2 regions of the Paenibacillus sp. FSL M8-0212 genome follow, and region 1 is predicted to be linked to the other one. Evidence: a T-box and tRNA genes for the amino acid it is inferred to sense, from the RefSeq annotation. Region 1 holds a T-box; the other holds one or more tRNA genes.
The links. A T-box is a leader RNA that pairs with one kind of tRNA and senses whether it is charged. The one in region 1 lies ahead of trpS (tryptophan--tRNA ligase), so its partner is inferred to be a tRNA-Trp.
Positions count from the first base shown of each region.

Region 2: it has a tRNA-Trp gene. The T-box ahead of trpS (tryptophan--tRNA ligase) is inferred to sense a tRNA for this amino acid. The anticodon was not compared.

Region 1 covers NZ_JBBORP010000001.1:1,709,074-1,720,276, reverse strand. The annotation lists gene MKX68_RS07560 (Ger(x)C family spore germination protein) at 1-636, opposite strand, end outside; gene MKX68_RS07555 (spore germination protein) at 633-2,102, opposite strand; gene MKX68_RS07550 (GerAB/ArcD/ProY family transporter) at 2,083-3,189, opposite strand; gene trpS (tryptophan--tRNA ligase) at 3,259-4,251, opposite strand; T-box leader at 4,392-4,705, opposite strand; gene MKX68_RS07540 (DMT family transporter) at 4,733-5,668, opposite strand; gene MKX68_RS07535 (aminotransferase-like domain-containing protein) at 5,828-7,222, shown strand; gene MKX68_RS07530 (glutamate-1-semialdehyde 2,1-aminomutase) at 7,358-8,677, opposite strand; gene MKX68_RS07525 (LCP family protein) at 8,809-9,852, opposite strand; gene MKX68_RS07520 (ABC transporter ATP-binding protein) at 10,065-11,111, shown strand; gene MKX68_RS07515 (ABC transporter permease) at 11,113-11,203, shown strand, end outside.
Region 2 covers NZ_JBBORP010000001.1:3,625,537-3,636,739, forward strand. The annotation lists gene MKX68_RS15980 (glycosyl hydrolase family 18 protein) at 1-1,164, shown strand, start outside; gene MKX68_RS15985 (DUF2614 family zinc ribbon-containing protein) at 1,435-1,815, opposite strand; gene MKX68_RS15990 (nucleotidyltransferase-like protein) at 1,938-2,816, shown strand; rRNA gene MKX68_RS15995 (16S ribosomal RNA) at 3,274-4,826, shown strand; rRNA gene MKX68_RS16000 (23S ribosomal RNA) at 5,138-8,063, shown strand; tRNA gene MKX68_RS16005 (tRNA-Asn) at 8,130-8,205, shown strand; tRNA gene MKX68_RS16010 (tRNA-Ser) at 8,209-8,300, shown strand; tRNA gene MKX68_RS16015 (tRNA-Glu) at 8,310-8,381, shown strand; tRNA gene MKX68_RS16020 (tRNA-Val) at 8,449-8,524, shown strand; tRNA gene MKX68_RS16025 (tRNA-Met) at 8,542-8,615, shown strand; tRNA gene MKX68_RS16030 (tRNA-Asp) at 8,642-8,719, shown strand; tRNA gene MKX68_RS16035 (tRNA-Phe) at 8,815-8,890, shown strand; tRNA gene MKX68_RS16040 (tRNA-Thr) at 8,910-8,985, shown strand; tRNA gene MKX68_RS16045 (tRNA-Tyr) at 8,995-9,080, shown strand; tRNA gene MKX68_RS16050 (tRNA-Trp) at 9,087-9,160, shown strand; tRNA gene MKX68_RS16055 (tRNA-His) at 9,189-9,261, shown strand; tRNA gene MKX68_RS16060 (tRNA-Gln) at 9,284-9,358, shown strand; tRNA gene MKX68_RS16065 (tRNA-Gly) at 9,363-9,437, shown strand; tRNA gene MKX68_RS16070 (tRNA-Cys) at 9,445-9,518, shown strand; tRNA gene MKX68_RS16075 (tRNA-Leu) at 9,525-9,603, shown strand; gene MKX68_RS16080 (class I SAM-dependent methyltransferase) at 9,768-10,694, shown strand; tRNA gene MKX68_RS16085 (tRNA-Asn) at 10,993-11,069, shown strand; gene MKX68_RS16090 (helix-turn-helix domain-containing protein) at 11,126-11,203, opposite strand, start outside.

The DNA of each region.
Region 1 (11,203 bases):
GGGGGGCGTTTTATCGCCGTTGAACCAGGTCTCGTTTCTCGTTGATACCGAGGGTAAAAGAACGACGGAAGCCGGCTCCCGTAGTCCATCGAGAAGCTGATGGAGCCGGATAGGTTCGAAACCGGAATGCTGTTTGTATAGCCTCATGGGCTCGAATAACTCAATCGTCTGGGCAGATTGGTTCAGCAGCGCAGATGGGGAGAGCACATCCGGAATGTTCTGCTCTGTCGCGTAAATCCAGGGTGTATATCTCAGTTGACCTGAATGCAGCAACGTATTAAATATATCCTCCAGCTTCCCTTCCAGAGCATTTTTCGATAAAACAATGGCTTTAACATGAGTCCAGAGCGTTTGCTGCTGTGATGTTTCATACAAGTCGTTAATAGCCATGCTCAGTGTTGAACCTTCGCCCCGTCCAATCCAGATATCCCTTGTTTCCCGGGAAGTTGGCGTTTCCTGTTTTGCAATACTGGAGAAGTCAATCAACTGGGCATACGCAATATATTGGTTGTCCACATAGTCTATTCCAATGGCCGTGATGAAGTTAATACTTTGCACCTCTTTGGAATCCCAGCATCCCGTTAGCAGGATCAAGCACCCCGCAAGTAGGCCACTCATGGACATCCATCTGGTCATGACCGTTTTCTCCAGCGAGTGGAATCTTGGGTGTGAAGTGCTTCTGGACGCTTGTTTTTTTTCATGGAAGGGGGCATGGATACGGCCTGAGTGAAGTCTCCTGGAATGTAGGGAGATACGGGTGACAGATAGGATACGCCATAACACTCCAACGATACGAGGTGTACCAACAGAGCGAACAGTCCGATCATAAATCCAAATAATCCAAGGATCGAAGAAATAATGAGCATTCCGATACGAATTTGTGCAGTAGCCCCGCTGAGCACGGTATTCACGAGAATATAGCTGGAGATGACTGAGATCGCTACCGTAACTATGATGGTGGGCGATGTAATCCCGGCACGAATGGCTGCATCCCCGATGATAAGTCCGCCGACCACGCTGACCGTCTGCCCTAACGCACGTGGTAACCGCCGACCGGCTTCGTTAAATAGCTCGAACATAAAAATCATTAAAAAGGCTTCCAGCGTCACCGGCATGGGCAGGCCCATTCTAGTACCAGCAATTGTAGCCAAGAGAGGTAGCGGAATCTGTTCCACATTGAAACTGGTCAGGCCGATGTAGAAGGCTGGGAAGAAACAGGCAATCAGCAGACCGGAAATACGCAAAATCCGTTCGAAGGTAACGATGAAAAAAGGTGTGCTTTTGTCTTCCGGGGACTTCAACTGATTGAAAAGTGTAGTTGGTGCGATGACCGCCACAGGAGAACCTTCAATGAGAACGGCAAAACGTCCATTTAACAGGGAATCGACGACAAAATCAGGACGTTCAGTATTATCTGTGAGTGGAAAAATACTCCGAATCCCTCCCATGACAGCTCGCTCCATGATTGAGGTACCCAGAATGCCGTCAATCTCAATCTGATCCAGATTGTGTTGTGCTTCTTTCAGAATGTCTGGATTAATAATATCTTTCACATATAGAAGTCCAATGGCAGTTTGGGTGCGACCACCTTTGACATATTTCTCATAACACATCGAAGATGTTTTCATTCGTTTGCGAATAAGGGCCACGTTGGTAGTGAGTTCTTCGGTGAATCCATCGCGCGGGCCTTTAACTGATGTTTCAATGGCTGATTCTTCTGGACTGCGTCCCGGGATATCAGCGATATCCAGACTGCAGGCCTGCACACCATTACCAAAAATGATCAGTAGTTGTCCACTAAAAATCAAAAGATTAAGTTTCTTGGAATCAGTGAGATCCTCAATCGGATTTAAGGTTAATCCCAGTTCGTGGGGATGTGATTCCTCAATGATCAGGGAGTGTTGTTCCAGACGGGGAATAATAAATTGATTGATTTGTTTGCCGTCGACCAGTCCTTCGCAATAGAGCAAAATGACTGGCTGATCGGATTCATCTTTGACAGGAAAGGTCTGAATAACAACATCTGCGCATGGATTGAACTGCTCTTTCAAAGAGGCAAGCAGTGTTTCATGGGACGTGGTGTCAATCGCTTGATGCTCCATGATGTTTCCTCCTCTGATGGCGTGAATGGATAAAGGCAACCGTCGTCGCGATAATCGCAAGTCCGCTCAGATACAAGAGATTGAACGGAAATATGTATTCGACCAGAAGCTTTTCGAAGGTCATATCATCCAGAGGATACAACATAGTTAGAATAAAGAAGACACCTAACGAGATACAACTGATAAGCCTTCTGGTAGAGCTCTTAATATTCCATATTTCTACTACAATATACATGGCGAGACTAATCCGGGTGAACGAGCCTGCGAGCCATTGGTAGATGGAAAAGAAGTCGGTTTGGGCGATGTATTTGCCCAAGGAGGCAATTCGCCATTCTTCAAAGGCGGGATATCTCATTTTGGCAGCCTCAAAAGGATCGAATTCCACAATCGCCCCGATGAGTGGGCCGACAGTCAGTCCCACAAGAATGAGTGCGAGCATCAGATACTGCCATACACGTATACGTTTGGAGAGATGAGGCTGGATATACCAGATGAACAGCAGTTCAAACATGCCTGCAAGACTGTAAATCATGCCATTCAGCACCGGATGCCAGCCATGTTCTAACACAGGCAGGAGACGGCTATAATCCTTGTATTGAGTGTTCACAATTGCAACATAGAAGCCCAGCAGTACCACTAGTGGAAGGATCAATCCTGCCGTAAATGCCAGTGAGCGGATACCTTTATATGCCCCATAGGCACAGAGAGACATGATGGCAATACTGGTTACCAGAATTGGCGTTTCTGTCAGATAATTTGTTTTGGCCCAAGTGGTGGTATCGTGCAGGGTGAAATAGATTGCGCTCAGAAAAAAGAGGCTGTTCCCAACTCGAAATAACATGCCAATGGGCTTGCCGAGACGGGATGTTAACCATTCATGCAAGGTTTGATGCTGGAGGAAACGAGAGACATAAGCGAGCATTAGCGCAAATATCAGAAATGGTCCGGCTGATAACAGGACGGAAATCCAAGAATCCCTTTTGGCCGCAGCCAAAAGGGCAGGAATAATTAGAACATGGCTGATCAAGCCAACGGACAACATGATCAACATCATAGCTTGTAAAAAAGAAGGTTGTGTTCGTTTCATGCTGAGGGGTCTCCTTTTCCCGATAGACTGTCCTCAGCAGTGTTAACGGGATTGGAGCGCTTCATACTGTCAGTCAAAATAACGAATACCCATGGCTTCTCTTACCTCTAACATCGTTTCCCGGGCCGCTTTCCTGGCCTCACGGGTACCCTCGATAAGAATCTCTTTCACTTGATCATCACGCTGTTCATAATAATTCCGTCGTTCGCGAAAAGGAGCAAGCAGATCATTGATGGCTTCACCTGCGATCTGTTTACAATCTTTGCATCCAATCCGCCCCTGACTGCAACCGGCATGTATTTCGTCTGCGTTCTCCTTGCGGAAAAGCTGATGATAGGCAAAAACAGGGCAGATATCCGGGTGTCCTGGATCAGAACGATGGATGCGGGCAGGATCAGTCTTGGCCTTGATCAATTTGGCTTTTACATCTTCAGGACTTGCATTTAATGAGATCGCATTCCCCATGCTTTTGCTCATCTTACCAACGCCATCCAGTCCTCCAAGCCGCTCTCCGGTCAAAATGCGGGGTTCGGGGAGAATGGGAGCGTATAACTCGTTGAACCGGCGAACCAATTTTCGTGCTGTCTCAATGTGAGGAATCTGATCTTCCCCTGCCGGAACAAGGGTGGCTTTACAGAATGCAATATCAGCAGCCTGACTGACCGGATATCCAAGAAATCCGTAGTACAGGTCGGTATATCCGCGATCACGTGCTTCGCTCTTGATGGTCGGATTATGCCGGAGTGTATTGACGGTAACAAACATGGAGAAGATCACAGTCAATTCCGCAATTTCCGGAATCATGGATTGAATGAACAGGGTAGCTTTGTTCGGATCAATGCCTACGGCGAGGTAATCAAGCGTGACTTGATGAACACTATCTGAAATCAGGCCAGGTTGATCATAGTGGGTGGTGAGTGCCTGAACATCTGCCAGTAAAATATAGGTTTTGTACTCTTCCTGCAATTGTACCCGACTGCGCAGGCTGCCTACGTAATGGCCGAGATGAAGTTGTCCGGTAGTCCGATCTCCTGTCAAAATAATATCCTTGTTTTTGTTCATGGTTTATTCTCCTTTGGTTTTGTGATTTTTCAACATTGAGCTGTCGCCACCAGCCGTCTTCCACGACCATCACCTCCTTTCAGCCTGCAAAAAAATCAAAAAAGCTTCGTCTTTTATCCCATTCCCCGGTTGGGAACAGAATAAAGGACGAAGCTTGTGCCTCGCGGTGCCACCTTCATTGGCCGCTCTGTTGCGGCCCACTTGAGGGATACGGATGAGGTATCTACCAGGAGCTCTTTTATGAGCTTCCATGCCTATCGATATCCTGTCCATGGATAACGGCTGGACATGCCGCCTCGCCTACTGAAAGTGTGTATTCCTAGGAACGGATACAGACTTGGTTCAACTTGGAACTCCGAAGCCCATTTCCACATATCCGATGCACCGACTCCCACCAGCCGCCGGCTCTCTGTAGCATCCTGACATATGTACTTCTCTTCATCATCGTGGATAACAAATGTTTACAATTTCCAGAATTATATCACGCTTTGATTCCACTGACCAGCCTATGTTTGCGACCACTCATATTGGTGCCAAGCACACCAGCGATAATCAACAATGCACCAATATAGTGGTAGCTACCCACTGGTTCATGCAATATCCATGCACCTCCTACGATGGAGATGAGCGTGGACAGATTGCTGAATACACTCATTTGCGAAGCCTCCAGATGGGTCAGAGCATAGCTCGCGAGCAGGGTGGAGATCATGGTGGAGAGAATTGCCAGATAAGCGAGCGCACCCAGATAGGATGTATCTCCAAGTGGTTTGATGTAGTCCATCATGGAACCGCTGGAAGCATGACGGATCAGGGAAGCGGCGTTAAATACAATACAGCCAACCATTAATGTGACCCATGTTAGTTCCATTGGTTTGTACTTCTGGGTTAATGGTCTTGCAAGCACACCATACCCTGCAAAACAGACTGTGGATAACAGCAATAATGCAATGCCTTTCAGGTTACCTATAGACATGCCGCTTCCTTGCATTATGAAGATAAAAACTACTCCAGCGACAGACAGAAGCAGGTACATCTTCTGCATCGTGGATGTGCGTTCCTTCAGGAAAACTGAAGCGAGAACGAGTGTGAATACAGGAGCCATAGCCTGAATAATACCAGCTTCCGATGAGTTGGAAGATACAAGTCCAAAGGCTTGAAAGGCAAAAAATAAAACGGGAGATAACAGCCCCAGTGGAATAATTCTCCACAGATCACGAAGGCTAAGTCGAATTTTGATCCAGCCAAAAATGATAGGAATGCTGACAACGATCAACGACAGCGCGAATCGGTGGGCAAGCACATCAATCGGATGTGCAACAGTGACGGTCATTTTAACAAATAGAAAAGATAGACCTATAATAGCTGCGTACAGTATAGCTGCGATATAAGCATATCCCCGAGTGTGTGTTGTGTTCATGAATGCTCCTCCAATACAGTAGTCATAGCGTTTTATCTTTCATTATCCTGAATTATGTCAGGTTCGAGGCATGTGCTGGCCTTATTCAATATACTGCCGGGTGCATCGTGCTACAATAGATAAAAGGTTAAACTGTATCGGTACAGTTGTTGGAGAGGGATGGGTGCATTGAGAAAATACGAAGTGATTGCCGAAGCGTTAAAGCAATGGATTCAGGAACAGATGCAGCAGCAGGATCGTCGCCAGTGGGCGGATAAGGGCATTCGACTGCCAGCAGTTCGAGTTGTAGCAGAACAATATCAATGCAGTGTAAGTACAGCGATTCGAGCATATGAGTGGCTGGAACAGCGGCATTTGGTGTACGCCATACCTCAATCCGGATATTATGCTGTACAGAACGGGACAGGTGCTCAGGACATGGACTGGCAGGGAGCGTTGGACTTTGCTTCAGCTGCTCCCGATCCAAGGGTGTTCCCTTATGCAGACTTTCGTCACTGTGTGGATCAGGCGATGGAGAAGAAGCAGGCAGAGTTATTTATGTATGGCACGGATCAGGGATTACCTTCGCTAATTCTGCTGTTGCAGAAGCAGTTTTCGGATTATCAGGTGTTTGCGAGAACAGAGCAGTTCTTTATCACGTCAGGTGTGCAACAGGCACTGGCTGTACTTGCATTGATGTCTTTTCCCAATGGAAAGAGAAAAGTACTGCTTGAACTACCGACCTATCATAATATGCCCTCGCTACTGAGTGGATTGAATGTGCCGATTGCCGGTGTGAGACGTACCCTGGCTGGGCTGGACTGGGCATCGCTTGAACGTCAGTTCGCTGAGGGAGATATCAAGTTTTTCTATGTCATGCCGCGCTTTCACAATCCAATTGGCACATCGTTAACTGTTGCGGAGAAGAAGAGATTGATCCGGCTTGCTCAGCGGTACGATGTCTATCTGGTGGAGGACGATTATCTGGCTGATCTGGAGGACAATACGAAACAGGACCCGCTATGGTCATATGATACGGAAGGCCGGGTCATCTATCTGAAGAGTTACTCCAAAATTTTGTTTCCAGGCTTGCGCATTGGTGTAGCTGTTCTGCCTTCGCCTCTAATTGAATCGTTTGGTGCATACAAAAAAATGCTCGATATCGACACTTCAGTCCTGTCTCAAGCTGTTCTGGAGATCTATGTCCACAGCGGAATGTTTGCTCATCACAGGAAAGTGATTCGTAACCGCTATGCTGCCCGGATGAACACGGTGCATGAGCAACTGGACACATATACAGACTTTGCTCCATTTATGGAGGCTCCTCGAACAGGAGGGGAGCATACCGTATTGCCTTTGGCGGGCGACATGCCGCTTCGTGTTCTGCTATCCCGGCTTCAAAAGCGTGGTGTCATCGTTGATACGACAGAACGGTATTATCCGGAGGGAACATATCAGGTGCATGAGGATCAAATGCTGCGATTGAACATCTCCAATGTGCCGAAGCAGAGAATCGAAGAAGGGATGCAGGTGATCCGGGAGGAAATTTTGAAACTTCAGATCAGGCAGAAATAACGTGAAGAATCGGAGTGTCCGTATATAACAAAAGGCGTCCACACAAGTTGATCACTTGTTGGACGCCTTTTCCATGAATTGTTTTCCACCGACCATACAGCTTGTACGCTATATTGTAAATGGAAATAATCCGATTTATTCCTGAGCCATCGCCTTGAAGGAAGCTTCTGCAGCTTCCAATGTAGCCTGAACATCCTCGTCTGTATGGGCCGTGGTCAGGAACCAAGCCTCATATTTGGATGGAGCCAGGTTAATGCCACGGTTCAGCATGTGACGGAAGAAGGAAGCAAACAGCTCTCCATCCGTGTCTTGAGCATGATCATAATTCGTAACCGGATGGTCACAGAAATGGGTGGAGAACGCACCGCGGATCCGGTTGATTGTCAGTGCAATCCCATGACGGTCAGCAGAAGCTTGCAAACCTGCTGTCAGGTCGATAGCAAGGCGTTCCATCTCTTCGTATACACCTGCGCCTTGCAGGACCTCCAGACATGCGATACCAGCTGAGATGGATGCAGGGTTACCAGCCATCGTTCCCGCCTGATAAGCCGGCCCGAGTGGAGCAACCTGCTCCATAACATGTTTGCGTCCACCGTAAGCACCGATTGGCAGGCCCCCACCAATAATTTTACCAAGAGCCGTCAGATCCGGTTCAATCTCCGCATGATTATCGAGTCCGGCATACGTCTGTGTAGAACCGTAATGGAAACGGAAAGCCGTAATAACCTCGTCATAGATAACCAGTGAGCCGTTGGCCCGTGTCATGGCACAGAGACCTTCCAGGAAGCCAGGCTCCGGCATAACCATACCGAAGTTCCCAACGATTGGTTCAACCATGACTGCGGCAACATCGTCACCCCAGCGCTCCAAAGCATCCTTCAGGGCTTCCAGATCATTGTAGGGCACAGTAATGACTTCTTGTGCAATACTGGCTGGAACTCCCGCACTGTCAGGAATTCCGAGCGTGGACGGCCCAGAACCCGCAGCCACAAGCACCAGATCCGAGTGACCGTGGTAACATCCGGCGAATTTTACGATCTTGTTGCGTTTGGTGTAGGCACGGGCTACGCGAATCGTGGTCATAACCGCCTCTGTACCGGAGTTTACAAAACGCACTTTATCCATGGAAGGAATGGTTTCTTTCAGCATTTTGGCGAGCTTGATCTCAAGCTCTGTTGGGGTACCGTACAGCACACCATTTGCTGCAGCTTCCGTAATTGCCTGCGTAATATGAGGGTGAGCATGTCCTGTAACAATCGGACCGTAAGCGGCCAGATAATCAATATAACGGTTGTCATCGACATCCCAGAAGTGGGCGCCTTGGGCTTTTTTCATAAATACAGGTGCACCACCACCAACGGCTTTGAACGAGCGTGAAGGGCTGTTAACCCCCCCAACAATATGTTCAAGTGCTTCTGCGTATAGAAGTTCGGAACGGGAACGTGATGTATTCATAAGATAACTTCCTTTCGTAATGCAAAATATGATAAAGGTACAAGCTACAGAAAGATATGATGATTTTCTCATAATAGTATAACCGGGCACAACGAGAGGGCAGCGTAATGGCTGCCCTCTGCATGTTTAGATTACTGAGCCGGTTGCTCTGACTTTTGATCGTCACCACTGGCTGTTTTATCTTCGGTGCTGGTTGTACTATCATCCGTTGTAGCAGGCGGGTGAATAATATCCTGAATATGCTGCTTCAATTTCTCTTCATTGGTAACCGTCAATACTTGCGCACCGCCTGCTGTACGTTCTTCTTTCAGCAGGTTCATTGGCGGGATCTGCTCACTGCCATTCATGCTGCTCTGGTAACCGAGGCCACCCAGTTTCCACATATCGGAGAGTGTCAGATTCGTATCCACATAAGGATTAACCTGTTCCAGAATGGAAGGCAGCTTGGCAATGGTTGTTGTTGACTGCATTTTCGCCGTCACAGCTTTCAGCAACTCACGCTGACGCTCGGAACGAGCGAAATCCGACATCGCATCATGGCGGAAACGAACGTACATGAGGGCTGTTTCGCCATCCAGATGCTGATACCCTTTTTTGAGATCAATATCGTATTCGTTATTGTCTGCTTTACTTGTATAGTGCATGTCTTTCTCCACATCAAAATCAACACCGCCAACGGCATCCACCAATTTGATGAATCCCTGGAAATCCGTATACACATAATACTGTACAGGAATGCCGAGCAGGTCGCCGGCAGCTTGCATCGCTGCATTAGGACCATGGGTGATGGCAGTGTTGATCCGTTCCTTGCCATATCCGTCAATATTGACGTAAGTGTCGCGCAGAATGGAGAACAGATTGATTTTTTTGGTAAGTGGGTCGAGCGATACAACCATCATGCTGTCGGAGCGGGGAACTTCACCTTTTTTCAATCCGCGCGCATCGACACCCATAACGAGAATATTTACCGTTTCTGTGCCTTCCCATTTTGGAGGGTCAGGAGTATTTACTTTCTCCACATTCTCGATACCTGCGAATGGTGATTCGTCGCCGTCTTTTGCCAAACCGTCCAACTGATTGAGAATAGAACCGAAATAATATGCCGCTGCTCCTCCGATAATTAACACGAAGGCGGCAAGAGAAATCCATATGGTTCTCTTCGTCTTTCTGGTCATGCTAGCTCTCCTTTGTATTTGAGATGAAATAAAAAAACGAGTTCGAGTATTCAAGTAAGATCTAGTCGAAGCTTTCCGTACACGTCTTTTCCCAACATAAGGGCAGGACGCGGCTCCAGACTATTTTAAAGCTTGCTGAATTTTGACTGATACCATTATAATTTCTTTTTGGGCTACAAGCAATTTCAACAAAATCCAAGTGAGGTATAATCATGCTGGCGATTGATGTCAAAGATTTGCGCAAGTCGTTTAGCGTCCAGAAAAGCCGAGGTGGGCTGAAGGGCGCATTCCAAGACCTGTTTGCACGTCAATACCAGGAGGTATTGGCTGTAAATGATATTTCATTTCAGATTCCGCAGGGCGAAATTTGCGGATATATTGGGGAGAACGGTGCCGGTAAATCAACAACGATCAAGATGTTGACCGGCATTTTGGTGCCTACTTCAGGGCAAATATCGGTTGGTGGATATGTTCCGTATCAGGAACGGGAGAAGTTTGTACAGAATATTGGTGTTGTTTTTGGTCAGCGCAGTCAATTGTGGTGGGATATTGGCGTTATCGAATCCTTCCATTTATTGCGCAAAGTATATCGTGTAGGAGAGGTCGATTTCCGGAAACGTCTGGATGAACTGGTTGAGCGATTGCAGCTTCAGGACCTGTTAAGCCGTCCGGTGCGGAAGCTCAGTCTTGGTCAGCGTATGCGCTGCGAGTTAGTGGCAGCCTTGTTGCATAATCCGAGTATTGTTTTCCTGGATGAGCCAACTATTGGTTTGGATATTGTGGTGAAGTCGGAAATTCGGGATTTCTTGAAAGATATGAACAAGGAGCATGGAACGACCATCCTGCTCACCACCCACGATTTGCAGGACATTGAGGCCCTGTGTTCCCGGGTGATCATGCTTGATGCGGGCAACATCATCTATGATGGTGGTCTGGATCATCTGAAGTCCCAGTGGGGCAAGGAGCGGGAGATCCGCTTCAAGTTTGGCTCAGCTCACAACATCAGTCAGATGCAGGAATGGACTGCTGCGTTGCCTGTGCGTTGGACAGTAGAGAATGAATTGTCCGCATCTGTATGGATTCCGCTGGAACTGAATGTTTCGGATGTACTCGGACGTGTCGTTGGACAGGCTGATATTACCGATATTCAGATTATCGAGATCAACACGGATGAGATTGTGCGCAGTATTTACCAATCCGGTTCCGCCGAGCGTCCCGAGATTGTGGGAGCAGGGAAAGAAGCGGTGGGTGTATCCTGAGATGAATAGTGCATTTATTGATTTTATGCGCATCCGTTTTCTAACGATGCTGGCATACCGGGTGAATTATTACTCCGGCATTTTGATATATA
Region 2 (11,203 bases), 1.9 Mb from region 1:
GGAGAATCCTCACCAATCATTGCCGATATGGAAAAGGATGCAAGGGTACGTGTATGGCAGACGGGTGATAAACAGAGTTTTGTTCAACTCGATAATGGATATGCCGGATATGTAGATAATGATTATATTGTCCTCACCGAGAAAAAGAAGGTGGACTTGCCCAAGTATACGCTGACTGCAGCAGAGAAGAAGTGGCAGAATAAACCGGTAAATCTGGTTTGGGAAGCCGTGTACAATCGTCAGCCTGATGTGGGCTCTATCGGTAAAATGCCTGGTGTGAATGTGGTCAGCCCCACATGGTTTCATATTACGGATGGACAGGGCACTGTGAAAAGCAAGGGGAACCAAGCTTATGTGAACTGGGCTCACCGTTCGGGTATGGAAGTATGGGGACTCATGGATAACAGCTTTGATCCTGACGTTACCAAAGAAGCTGTAGCTTCTTACGAGACACGCACGCATATTATTGAGCAGATGTTAGAGTATGCACAGACGTATCAACTGGATGGTATCAACATCGACTTTGAGAACGTGTATACCGATGACGGGCCGAATATTACGCAGTTTGTGCGCGAGATCAAGGCGATGGCTCGTATACATGGATTGATGTTATCAATCGATGTAACACCAAAATCAAACAGTGAGATGTGGTCTGCCTTTCTGGATCGCCGTGCATTAGGTTCTTTTGCAGACTATGTTATTGTGATGGCTTATGATGAACATTGGGCGGCCAGTCCTAAGGCAGGTTCGGTTGCATCTCTGCCTTGGACCGAGGCTTCCATGAGACGCATACTTGAGGAGGATGAAGTCCCTTCTAACAAGTTGATCATGGCGGTTCCGCTCTATACCCGGATATGGACGGAAGAGACGAATGATCAGGGTGAGGTTAAAGTGTCTTCCAAAGCGGTGGGCATGAATACCATCGTGGAGCTGATCCAAGAAAAGAAACTCAAACCTGAACTGGATCAGGCAAGTGGACAGAACTATGTGGAATATAAGGAAGACGGAGCTACCAAGAAAATATGGATCGAAGATGCCGTGTCCCTTCAGGCGCGAGTGGATTTGATTGCTTCGTTGAAGCTGGGCGGAGTAGCAGCATGGAATCGGAGTTTTGCTAATGCTTCTGCATGGGAGGTATTAAAGCAGGCCGGTTACCAGAAATAAAGTCCTTGTGCGCCGATATCGAATCATCGCTTCCCTTGTTTTTGCTTTGCAAAGCCAAAAGTTTCTCCTGTTTGATATCATCATACGTGCAATCTAATGCTTTATTGACCATAGGACTTATAACTTAACTTCGTAACATAGTTAGTCATAACAGTAACAAGGGTGACATTTATAATCCAAGTCAAAAAAGGTCCGGTAGACATACCGGGCCTTTTTTTTGTTCTTCAATGAAATTAAGGTAAAACATTTAACGTTGGAGATCATTTTGTGCTAACCATCGGTGGGGGGAGCTTGTGTAGAAGGCGCTTTCAGTTGTTGACTGGTCATATTGGCCTTATTAGGGTCTAGGGTGAGGATGGTATGACAGAACATACAACGATCTGTTTTGCCAAGCATTTTGGTTAACTTCCCGCATTCCGGACAGTCGACTTGTACTGCGCTGGTGGAGAGCATACCCGCCCAGAAATAAATGGCTAGACTGGCCATCATGGCAATCAGTCCGATGACAAGTCCTACAGCTGCGAATACCTTGCCTGCATGTCCCCAGAATACAATCCCGGCTGTTCCCAGTATCATTAGGCCCATACCTAGCATGGTCAGTAGTAATCCCCAAGTGCGAAAAGCATTAATTTTTGCTGATTTAAAAATCATGAAAAATGCTCCTATCGTATGAGTAGTATTGGACCTGGAAAAGAAGGAAACTTCAGTCTGGATGTAGAATTACATTATAACTGACTTGGCGCTTATCTGCCATGAAATGTATGGAGGGAATCGTGGAATTAAAGAACCTTGCTTTTTTGTCCGAACAGTCGGAAGAGACAGGGGCAGTTGGGGCTATCGCTTATTCCCACCCGGGAGAGCGATTCCACGGCTCCCTAATTCAAGATTTCGAATTATTAGTACTTGTTGTTCATAATGATGATCAATTGAAGTCGGCGGTGGGACATTACAGATATGGTGATCTTCGTTATCAGATGATCTATGCGAGCCGTCATGAATTAAAGAGTAGTGTAGTAACCGGGAATCATAATAATCTCACCCAGTGTCTGATTGAAGGTGAGATTATCTGGGAAGCGGATAGCGCCTTAAGTGATTTGCGAGAAGAACTGTCTACCTTTGGGGCAGAATTGCGTGAGCAGAAGCTGCTTCATGAATTCACCAGTTTCTTGAGAATGTATGTGGAGGCCAAACGTCATATTCAGGAAGGTCATGTTGTAGACGCCTACTACAATGTATTAGAGGCTCTGGGGAACTGGGCAAGAATTGTATTGATTGAACAGGGGATATACCCGGATCATGCCGTCTGGACACATGTGCAGAATCTGGATCGCGCTTTATGGAAACTATATCAAGAGCTTACCGTAAGCTCGGAGACGCTGGAGCAGCGAGTAGAACTTGTCCTGCTTGCCTGTGAGTTTTCCGTAATGTCCAAAATGAGTGAATGCTCAGAACTGCTGCTGCGTGTGTTAAGAAGTCGCAAGGAGCCGTGGAGCATGAATGAACTTGTTCATCATCCGCAGTTAAGATTTGTTCGAGAAGATCTGCCTTTGGTTATACGTAAGCTGGTCTTTCGTTCTATTGTAAAAGAATCGGCAGGATGGCCATCGATCGAAGGAGAGGGTAGGGAAATTCGGTATTGGATTGAGGCATAACCTTCTCCAGAGGCCTGACATTATATTGATCACATAAGGGAGGGGAAACCTTCCTTTTTTGTTTGTTTAATAATTTATAAAAAGAGGTTGACTCTGATTCACGATATATGATACATTATATTTCGTTCCTCAAACGAGATTATCGTCAACAAACGATAAATTCTTCAGAGGAAAAGTGAAGAACTAAAGCTTCAAAAAAAGAAATCAAAAATAGTTCTTGACGAAAACAAACGAAATGTGTTACATTATTTAAGTCGCCGCCGAAACTTGGTTGAGACGAAAAAGAAGTGAAACAAATCATGTTTGATCTTTGAAAACTGAACAACGAGTGAGTAAACATTCTGCTTGCAGAATGAACGCGAAAGTTGAGACAAGCCTTGGCTTGAATCGGCTGGAGCATAAATGAGATTTTTAATCTCGTCAGATTCAAAATGAGCTTATCGCTCTTTTCAATACTTTATTGGAGAGTTTGATCCTGGCTCAGGACGAACGCTGGCGGCATGCCTAATACATGCAAGTCGAGCGGACTTGAAGAGAAGCTTGCTTCTCTGATAGTTAGCGGCGGACGGGTGAGTAACACGTAGGCAACCTGCCCTCAAGTTTGGGACAACTACCGGAAACGGTAGCTAATACCGAATAATTGTTTTCTTCGCCTGAAGGAAACTGGAAAGACGGAGCAATCTGTCACTTGGGGATGGGCCTGCGGCGCATTAGCTAGTTGGTGGGGTAACGGCTCACCAAGGCGACGATGCGTAGCCGACCTGAGAGGGTGATCGGCCACACTGGGACTGAGACACGGCCCAGACTCCTACGGGAGGCAGCAGTAGGGAATCTTCCGCAATGGGCGAAAGCCTGACGGAGCAATGCCGCGTGAGTGATGAAGGTTTTCGGATCGTAAAGCTCTGTTGCCAGGGAAGAACGCTTGGGAGAGTAACTGCTCTCAAGGTGACGGTACCTGAGAAGAAAGCCCCGGCTAACTACGTGCCAGCAGCCGCGGTAATACGTAGGGGGCAAGCGTTGTCCGGAATTATTGGGCGTAAAGCGCGCGCAGGCGGTCATTTAAGTCTGGTGTTTAATCCCGGGGCTCAACCCCGGATCGCACTGGAAACTGGGTGACTTGAGTGCAGAAGAGGAGAGTGGAATTCCACGTGTAGCGGTGAAATGCGTAGATATGTGGAGGAACACCAGTGGCGAAGGCGACTCTCTGGGCTGTAACTGACGCTGAGGCGCGAAAGCGTGGGGAGCAAACAGGATTAGATACCCTGGTAGTCCACGCCGTAAACGATGAGTGCTAGGTGTTAGGGGTTTCGATACCCTTGGTGCCGAAGTTAACACATTAAGCACTCCGCCTGGGGAGTACGGTCGCAAGACTGAAACTCAAAGGAATTGACGGGGACCCGCACAAGCAGTGGAGTATGTGGTTTAATTCGAAGCAACGCGAAGAACCTTACCAGGTCTTGACATCTGAATGACCGGTGCAGAGATGTACCTTTTCTTCGGAACATTCAAGACAGGTGGTGCATGGTTGTCGTCAGCTCGTGTCGTGAGATGTTGGGTTAAGTCCCGCAACGAGCGCAACCCTTATATTTAGTTGCCAGCACTTCGGGTGGGCACTCTAGATAGACTGCCGGTGACAAACCGGAGGAAGGTGGGGATGACGTCAAATCATCATGCCCCTTATGACCTGGGCTACACACGTACTACAATGGCCGGTACAACGGGCTGCGAAATCGCGAGATGGAGCCAATCCCAACAAAGCCGGTCTCAGTTCGGATTGCAGGCTGCAACTCGCCTGCATGAAGTCGGAATTGCTAGTAATCGCGGATCAGCATGCCGCGGTGAATACGTTCCCGGGTCTTGTACACACCGCCCGTCACACCACGAGAGTTTATAACACCCGAAGTCGGTGGGGTAACCGCAAGGAGCCAGCCGCCGAAGGTGGGATAGATGATTGGGGTGAAGTCGTAACAAGGTAGCCGTATCGGAAGGTGCGGCTGGATCACCTCCTTTCTATGGAGAATCGTTTCCTGCAACGGAAACATTCAAATATGTAGCTAAGCTACAAAACACTCACTCGTTGTTCGGTTTTGAGAGCTCAAACTCTCAAACAGCTTGCTTTTGCATGGAGCTTGTTCTTTGAAAACTAGATATCGAAACGAAACAAACGCGAATTAGAACATTCCTTTTTAGCTGAACTTGTGTTAAACAAGTTTAATAAATTGGTACTTAATTGCTTTTGCGATGGTATTGGGTGGGAGCGACTTTTGGCTTTGGACGTAGTCCAAAACAAGGGAAGCGAGCAGTCAAAACCGGAGCAATATGGTTAAGCTACTAAGAGCACACGGAGGATGCCTAGGCGCTAGGAGCCGATGAAGGACGTGGCGAACAACGAAACTGCCTCGGGGAGCTGTAAGCAAGCTTTGATCCGGGGGTGTCCGAATGGGGAAACCCAGCTGGGGTAATTTCCAGTTACTCACAACTGAATACATAGGTTGTGTAGAGGCATACCAGGGGAACTGAAACATCTAAGTACCCTGAGGAAGAGAAAACAATAGTGATTCCGTCAGTAGCGGCGAGCGAACGCGGAGAAGCCCAAACCAAAGAGCTTGCTCTTTGGGGTTGTGGGACGTCTCACATGGAGTTACAAAGGAACCGGTTAAGCGAAGAGGTCTGGAAAGGCCCGCCAAAGAAGGTAAAAGCCCTGTAGTTGAAAGTCTGTTCCCTCCGAGACGGATCCCGAGTAGTGCGGGGCACGTGAAACCCCGTATGAATCCGGCAGGACCATCTGCCAAGGCTAAATACTTCCTAGCGACCGATAGTGAAGCAGTACCGTGAGGGAAAGGTGAAAAGCACCCCGGAAGGGGAGTGAAATAGAACCTGAAACCGTGTGCTTACAAAAAGTCAGAGCCCGTTTTAGGGGTGATGGCGTGCCTTTTGTAGAATGAACCGGCGAGTTACGTTCCCGTGCAAGGTTAAGGTGAAGAGCCGGAGCCGCAGCGAAAGCGAGTCTGAATAGGGCGACATAGTACGTGGACGTAGACCCGAAACCGGGTGATCTACCCCTGTCCAGGGTGAAGGTGCGGTAACACGCACTGGAGGCCCGAACCCACGCATGTTGAAAAATGCGGGGATGAGGTGGGGGTAGCGGAGAAATTCCAATCGAACTCGGAGATAGCTGGTTCTCCCCGAAATAGCTTTAGGGCTAGCCTCGGAAAACAGAGTCGTGGAGGTAGAGCACTGATTGGGTGCGGGGCCCGCAAGGGTTACCAAGCTCAGTCAAACTCCGAATGCCATAGACTTACTTCCGGGAGTCAGACAGTGAGTGCTAAGATCCATTGTCAAAAGGGAAACAGCCCAGACCATCAGCTAAGGTCCCCAAGTGTGTGTTAAGTGGGAAAGGATGTGGAGTTGCACAGACAACCAGGATGTTGGCTTAGAAGCAGCCACCATTGAAAGAGTGCGTAATAGCTCACTGGTCGAGTGACTCTGCGCCGAAAATGTAACGGGGCTAAACACACCACCGAAGCTATGGCTTGATGCTTTGCATCAGGGGTAGGGGAGCGTTGTATAAGGGTTGAAGGTGTACCGTAAGGAGCGCTGGACATTATACAAGTGAGAATGCCGGTATGAGTAACGAAAAGATCAGTGAGAATCTGATCCGCCGAAAGCCTAAGGGTTCCTGAGGAAGGCTCGTCCGCTCAGGGTAAGTCGGGACCTAAGGCGAGGCCGAAAGGCGTAGTCGAAGGACAACAGGTCGAAATTCCTGTACCACCGTAAGCCGTTATGAGCAATGGGGGGACGCAGTAGGGTAGTGACGCGGACTGATGGATGTCCGTCTAAGCAGTAAGGCTGATGTGTAGGCAAATCCGCACATTGTAAGGCTGAGCTGTGATGGGGAGCGAAAATTGTAGTAGCGAAGGTCATGATCTCACACTGCCAAGAAAAGCCTCTAGCCAGGTGAAGGTGCCCGTACCGCAAACCGACACAGGTAGGCGAGAAGAGTATTCTAAGGCGCGCGGAAGAACTCTCGTTAAGGAACTCGGCAAAATGACCCCGTAACTTCGGGAGAAGGGGTGCCCCGGTAGTGTGAATAGCACGAGGGGGCCGCAGTGAAAAGGCCCAAGCGACTGTTTAGCAAAAACACAGGTCTGTGCGAAGCCGTAAGGCGAAGTATACGGGCTGACGCCTGCCCGGTGCTGGAAGGTTAAGGGGAGTGGTTAGGAGCAATCCGAAGCTGTGAACCGAAGCCCCAGTAAACGGCGGCCGTAACTATAACGGTCCTAAGGTAGCGAAATTCCTTGTCAGGTAAATTCTGACCCGCACGAATGGCGTAACGACTTGGGCGCTGTCTCAACGAGAGATCCGGTGAAATTTTAATACCTGTGAAGATGCAGGTTACCCGCGACAAGACGGAAAGACCCCATGGAGCTTTACTGCAGCTTGATATTGAATTTGGGTACGATCTGTACAGGATAGGTGGGAGCCTTTGAAACGTGAGCGCCAGCTTGCGTGGAGGCAACGTTGGGATACCACCCTGATCGTATCTAGGTTCTAACCTGGTACCGTAATCCGGTGCGGGGACAGTGTCAGGTGGGCAGTTTGACTGGGGCGGTCGCCTCCTAAAGAGTAACGGAGGCGCCCAAAGGTTCCCTCAGAATGGTTGGAAATCATTCGAAGAGTGCAAAGGCATAAGGGAGCTTGACTGCGAGACCTACAAGTCGAGCAGGGACGAAAGTCGGGCTTAGTGATCCGGTGGTACCGCATGGAAGGGCCATCGCTCAACGGATAAAAGCTACCCTGGGGATAACAGGCTTATCTCCCCCAAGAGTCCACATCGACGGGGAGGTTTGGCACCTCGATGTCGGCTCATCGCATCCTGGGGCTGAAGTAGGTCCCAAGGGTTGGGCTGTTCGCCCATTAAAGCGGTACGCGAGCTGGGTTCAGAACGTCGTGAGACAGTTCGGTCCCTATCTGTCGTGGGCGTAGGAAATTTGAGAGGAGCTGTCCTTAGTACGAGAGGACCGGGATGGACGTACCGCTGGTGTACCAGTTGTTCCGCCAGGAGCACCGCTGGGTAGCTATGTACGGACGGGATAAACGCTGAAAGCATCTAAGCGTGAAGCCCCCCTCAAGATGAGATTTCCCAGTATGTAAGACCCCTTGAAGACGACGAGGTAGATAGGCTGGGGGTGGAAGTGCAGCAATGCATGGAGCTGACCAGTACTAATCGGTCGAGGGCTTATCCAATAGCAAGTTGTAATTGGCGTGTTTCGTTTCGAATCTAGTTTTCAGAGAATGATCTCTGAAGCATATTCCCTGATAGCTCAGTTGGTAGAGCACTCGACTGTTAATCGAGTTGTCACAGGTTCGAGCCCTGTTCGGGGAGCCATATGGAGAGGTGTCCGAGCTGGCCGAAGGAGCACGATTGGAAATCGTGTAGGCGTCACAAGCGTCTCGAGGGTTCGAATCCCTCTCTCTCCGCCATAATATTAAGGCCCGTTGGTCAAGGGGTTAAGACACCTCCCTTTCACGGAGGTAACAGGGGTTCGAATCCCCTACGGGTCATAATAACTTCAAAAAAAGAAGTTGATTTTTACAACAAGATTATGGTATGATCATAAATGTGTTGTTCGGAGGCTTAGCTCAGCTGGGAGAGCATCTGCCTTACAAGCAGAGGGTCGGGGGTTCGATCCCCTCAGCCTCCACCATATAACTTTTATAACGACGCGGGGTGGAGCAGCCCGGTAGCTCGTCGGGCTCATAACCCGAAGGCCGCAGGTTCAAATCCTGCCCCCGCAATTATACTTTCCTTGAGAAAGTGATCTGGAACCGTGGTGTAGTTGGCCTAACATGCCTGCCTGTCACGCAGGAGATCGCGGGTTCGAATCCCGTCGGTTCCGCCATTTAATCTTTACATGAGGCAAACTGTTCACTACATCTGCTGTATGGCACTGATGCCCTATATAAAGTGTAAGGAATTAAGATTAGACTTTATTATGGCTCGGTAGCTCAGTCGGTAGAGCAGAGGACTGAAAATCCTCGTGTCGGCGGTTCGATTCCGTCCCGAGCCACCATTTTAAAACAATTTAATACGCCGGTGTAGCTCAACTGGTAGAGCAACTGACTTGTAATCAGTAGGTTGGGGGTTCAAGTCCTCTCGCCGGCACCATGTAATCCTGGAGGATTAGCGAAGTGGCCAAACGCATCAGACTGTAAATCTGCTCCCGTACGGGTTCGGTGGTTCGAATCCATCATCCTCCACCAGTTTTTAGGGGCATAGTTTAAAGGTAGAACAACGGTCTCCAAAACCGTTGGTGTGGGTTCAATTCCTGCTGCCCCTGCCAATTAACTTTTAGAAAATAACCTTTTGTGGCGATCGTGGCGAAGTGGTTAACGCACCGGTTTGTGGATCCGGCATTCGGGGGTTCAATTCCCCTCGATCGCCCCTTTGTTTTTTCATTTTTTATTGGGGATTAGCCAAGCGGTAAGGCAACGGACTTTGACTCCGTCATGCATAGGTTCAAATCCTATATCCCCAGCCATTATGCGGACGTGGCTCAGCGGTAGAGCATCGCCTTGCCAAGGCGAGGGTCGCGGGTTCGATTCCCGTCGTCCGCTCCAAAAATATGGCGCCATAGCCAAGTGGTAAGGCACAGCTCTGCAAAAGCTTTATCCCCAGTTCGAATCTGGGTGGCGCCTCCAGCATATGCCGGCGTGGCGGAATGGCAGACGCGCTCGACTCAAAATCGAGTGGGAAACCGTGGAGGTTCGAGTCCTCTCGCCGGTATATTGAATAGCCCTACATGTTGCTTATGCAATGTGTAGGGCTATTTTTATTTTATATGAAACGATTTATGTGCAGTAAGAAAATCTAGAGTTAAAGATTGACGTATGATTATATAAAGTATATTGTAGATAAGTAAAGTCTTTAATGTAGAGGAGTGAAGTAGAGTGACTAATGGAAAAAATGTATCGGATACCGATCTGTTATTTGATCTTTCTGTATGGGAAGAGGCATGGAAGAATCGTCCGAGAAGTTCAAATTATTATAAGAAAAGCGTCCCCTCTAATACAGAAGAAGCATTTGAGCGGTGGGCCAGAGATTATCATGCACAGTCGTTCACTGAAGAAGGAAAGCAGCGTTCTGAGCGCATTATGGGCTGGATTGAGAATCAGGGTGTAGAATTTGCAGGGTTATCCATTTTGGACATTGGAGCAGCCTCAGGTATATTTACCATTCCTTTTGCGGAAAAGGGGGCAAGTGTGACCGCAGTTGAGCCTTCGGAGTTGCTTGTCTCCCTTATGAAAGAGACGATACCTTCATCTTTGGAATCCAATATCGAAATCGTAAACGAACGATATGAGGAAATCTCCATTAAGGATAAGGGTTGGGAGAAAAATTATGACTTTGCATTTGCATCCATGTGTCCAGCAATGTCGGATTGGGAAACGATTGAGCAGGCGATTAATTGCGCCCGGAAGTATGTGTATATAAGTACTATGGCGGGACAGAAGGAACACACACTAATGGATGAACTTAAGGATGTACTGGGTGTAACTTCTTCACACAAGGTCGGCGATATGGGGTATATCCAACAATTGTTGTATCTGAAGGGGTATTCATACACCATGATCATTACGAAAGAAGTTAACTCATTTGAAATACCGGTGGAAGAGGTTGTAGAGAAGCTGCCAGAATGGCTTAATACGTATGAGTTACCATCGGATGAAGATTCTCTCAGACTGGCTGAGAAGTATATACGGGATACGTACAAGGATAGTACGGTGACCTTCTCACGCGGAGCAAGGTTTGGTAAAATTCTAATCCAACTGGAACAGCCCAATATGAAAACAGTTCGTACTAAGGATAAGCGATAAATCGGATAAGCTCGGCACGTGTACTAATAAACGGGAATTGAGGCGGACAATGTAGTCTAACGTCTAAGATGACGCTAGCAAGCATCACAATGCTGTGCCAAAAGATGAAAGGTTGAAACATATGAAGTTAAGATTGCAGAAGTGAAGTTGTAAGTGAAGGGAGCAGGTTATGTGCTCCCTCTTTTTTGAAGCACTTATATCGACCGCTTTGAACCAGACCCTCGTTTATTTAGAGATGTTCGAGACAACGAAAAACAAAACACATACCTCGTTTTCAGAGAGTGATCTCATAAGCATATTCCCTGTTATTTCAGTTGGTAGAGCACTCGACGGTTAATCGAGTTGTCACAGGTCCGAGCCCTGTTAGGGGAGCCATATGGAGAGGTATTCAAGCTGGCCGAAGGAGTACGACTTACAATCGTGCTCCTTTTCTAATTTCTGTTCGACACTTCTACTTTCTGCTTACGCTCCCGGTACTGGCCGGGTGTGATTCCTTCCCACTTACGAAA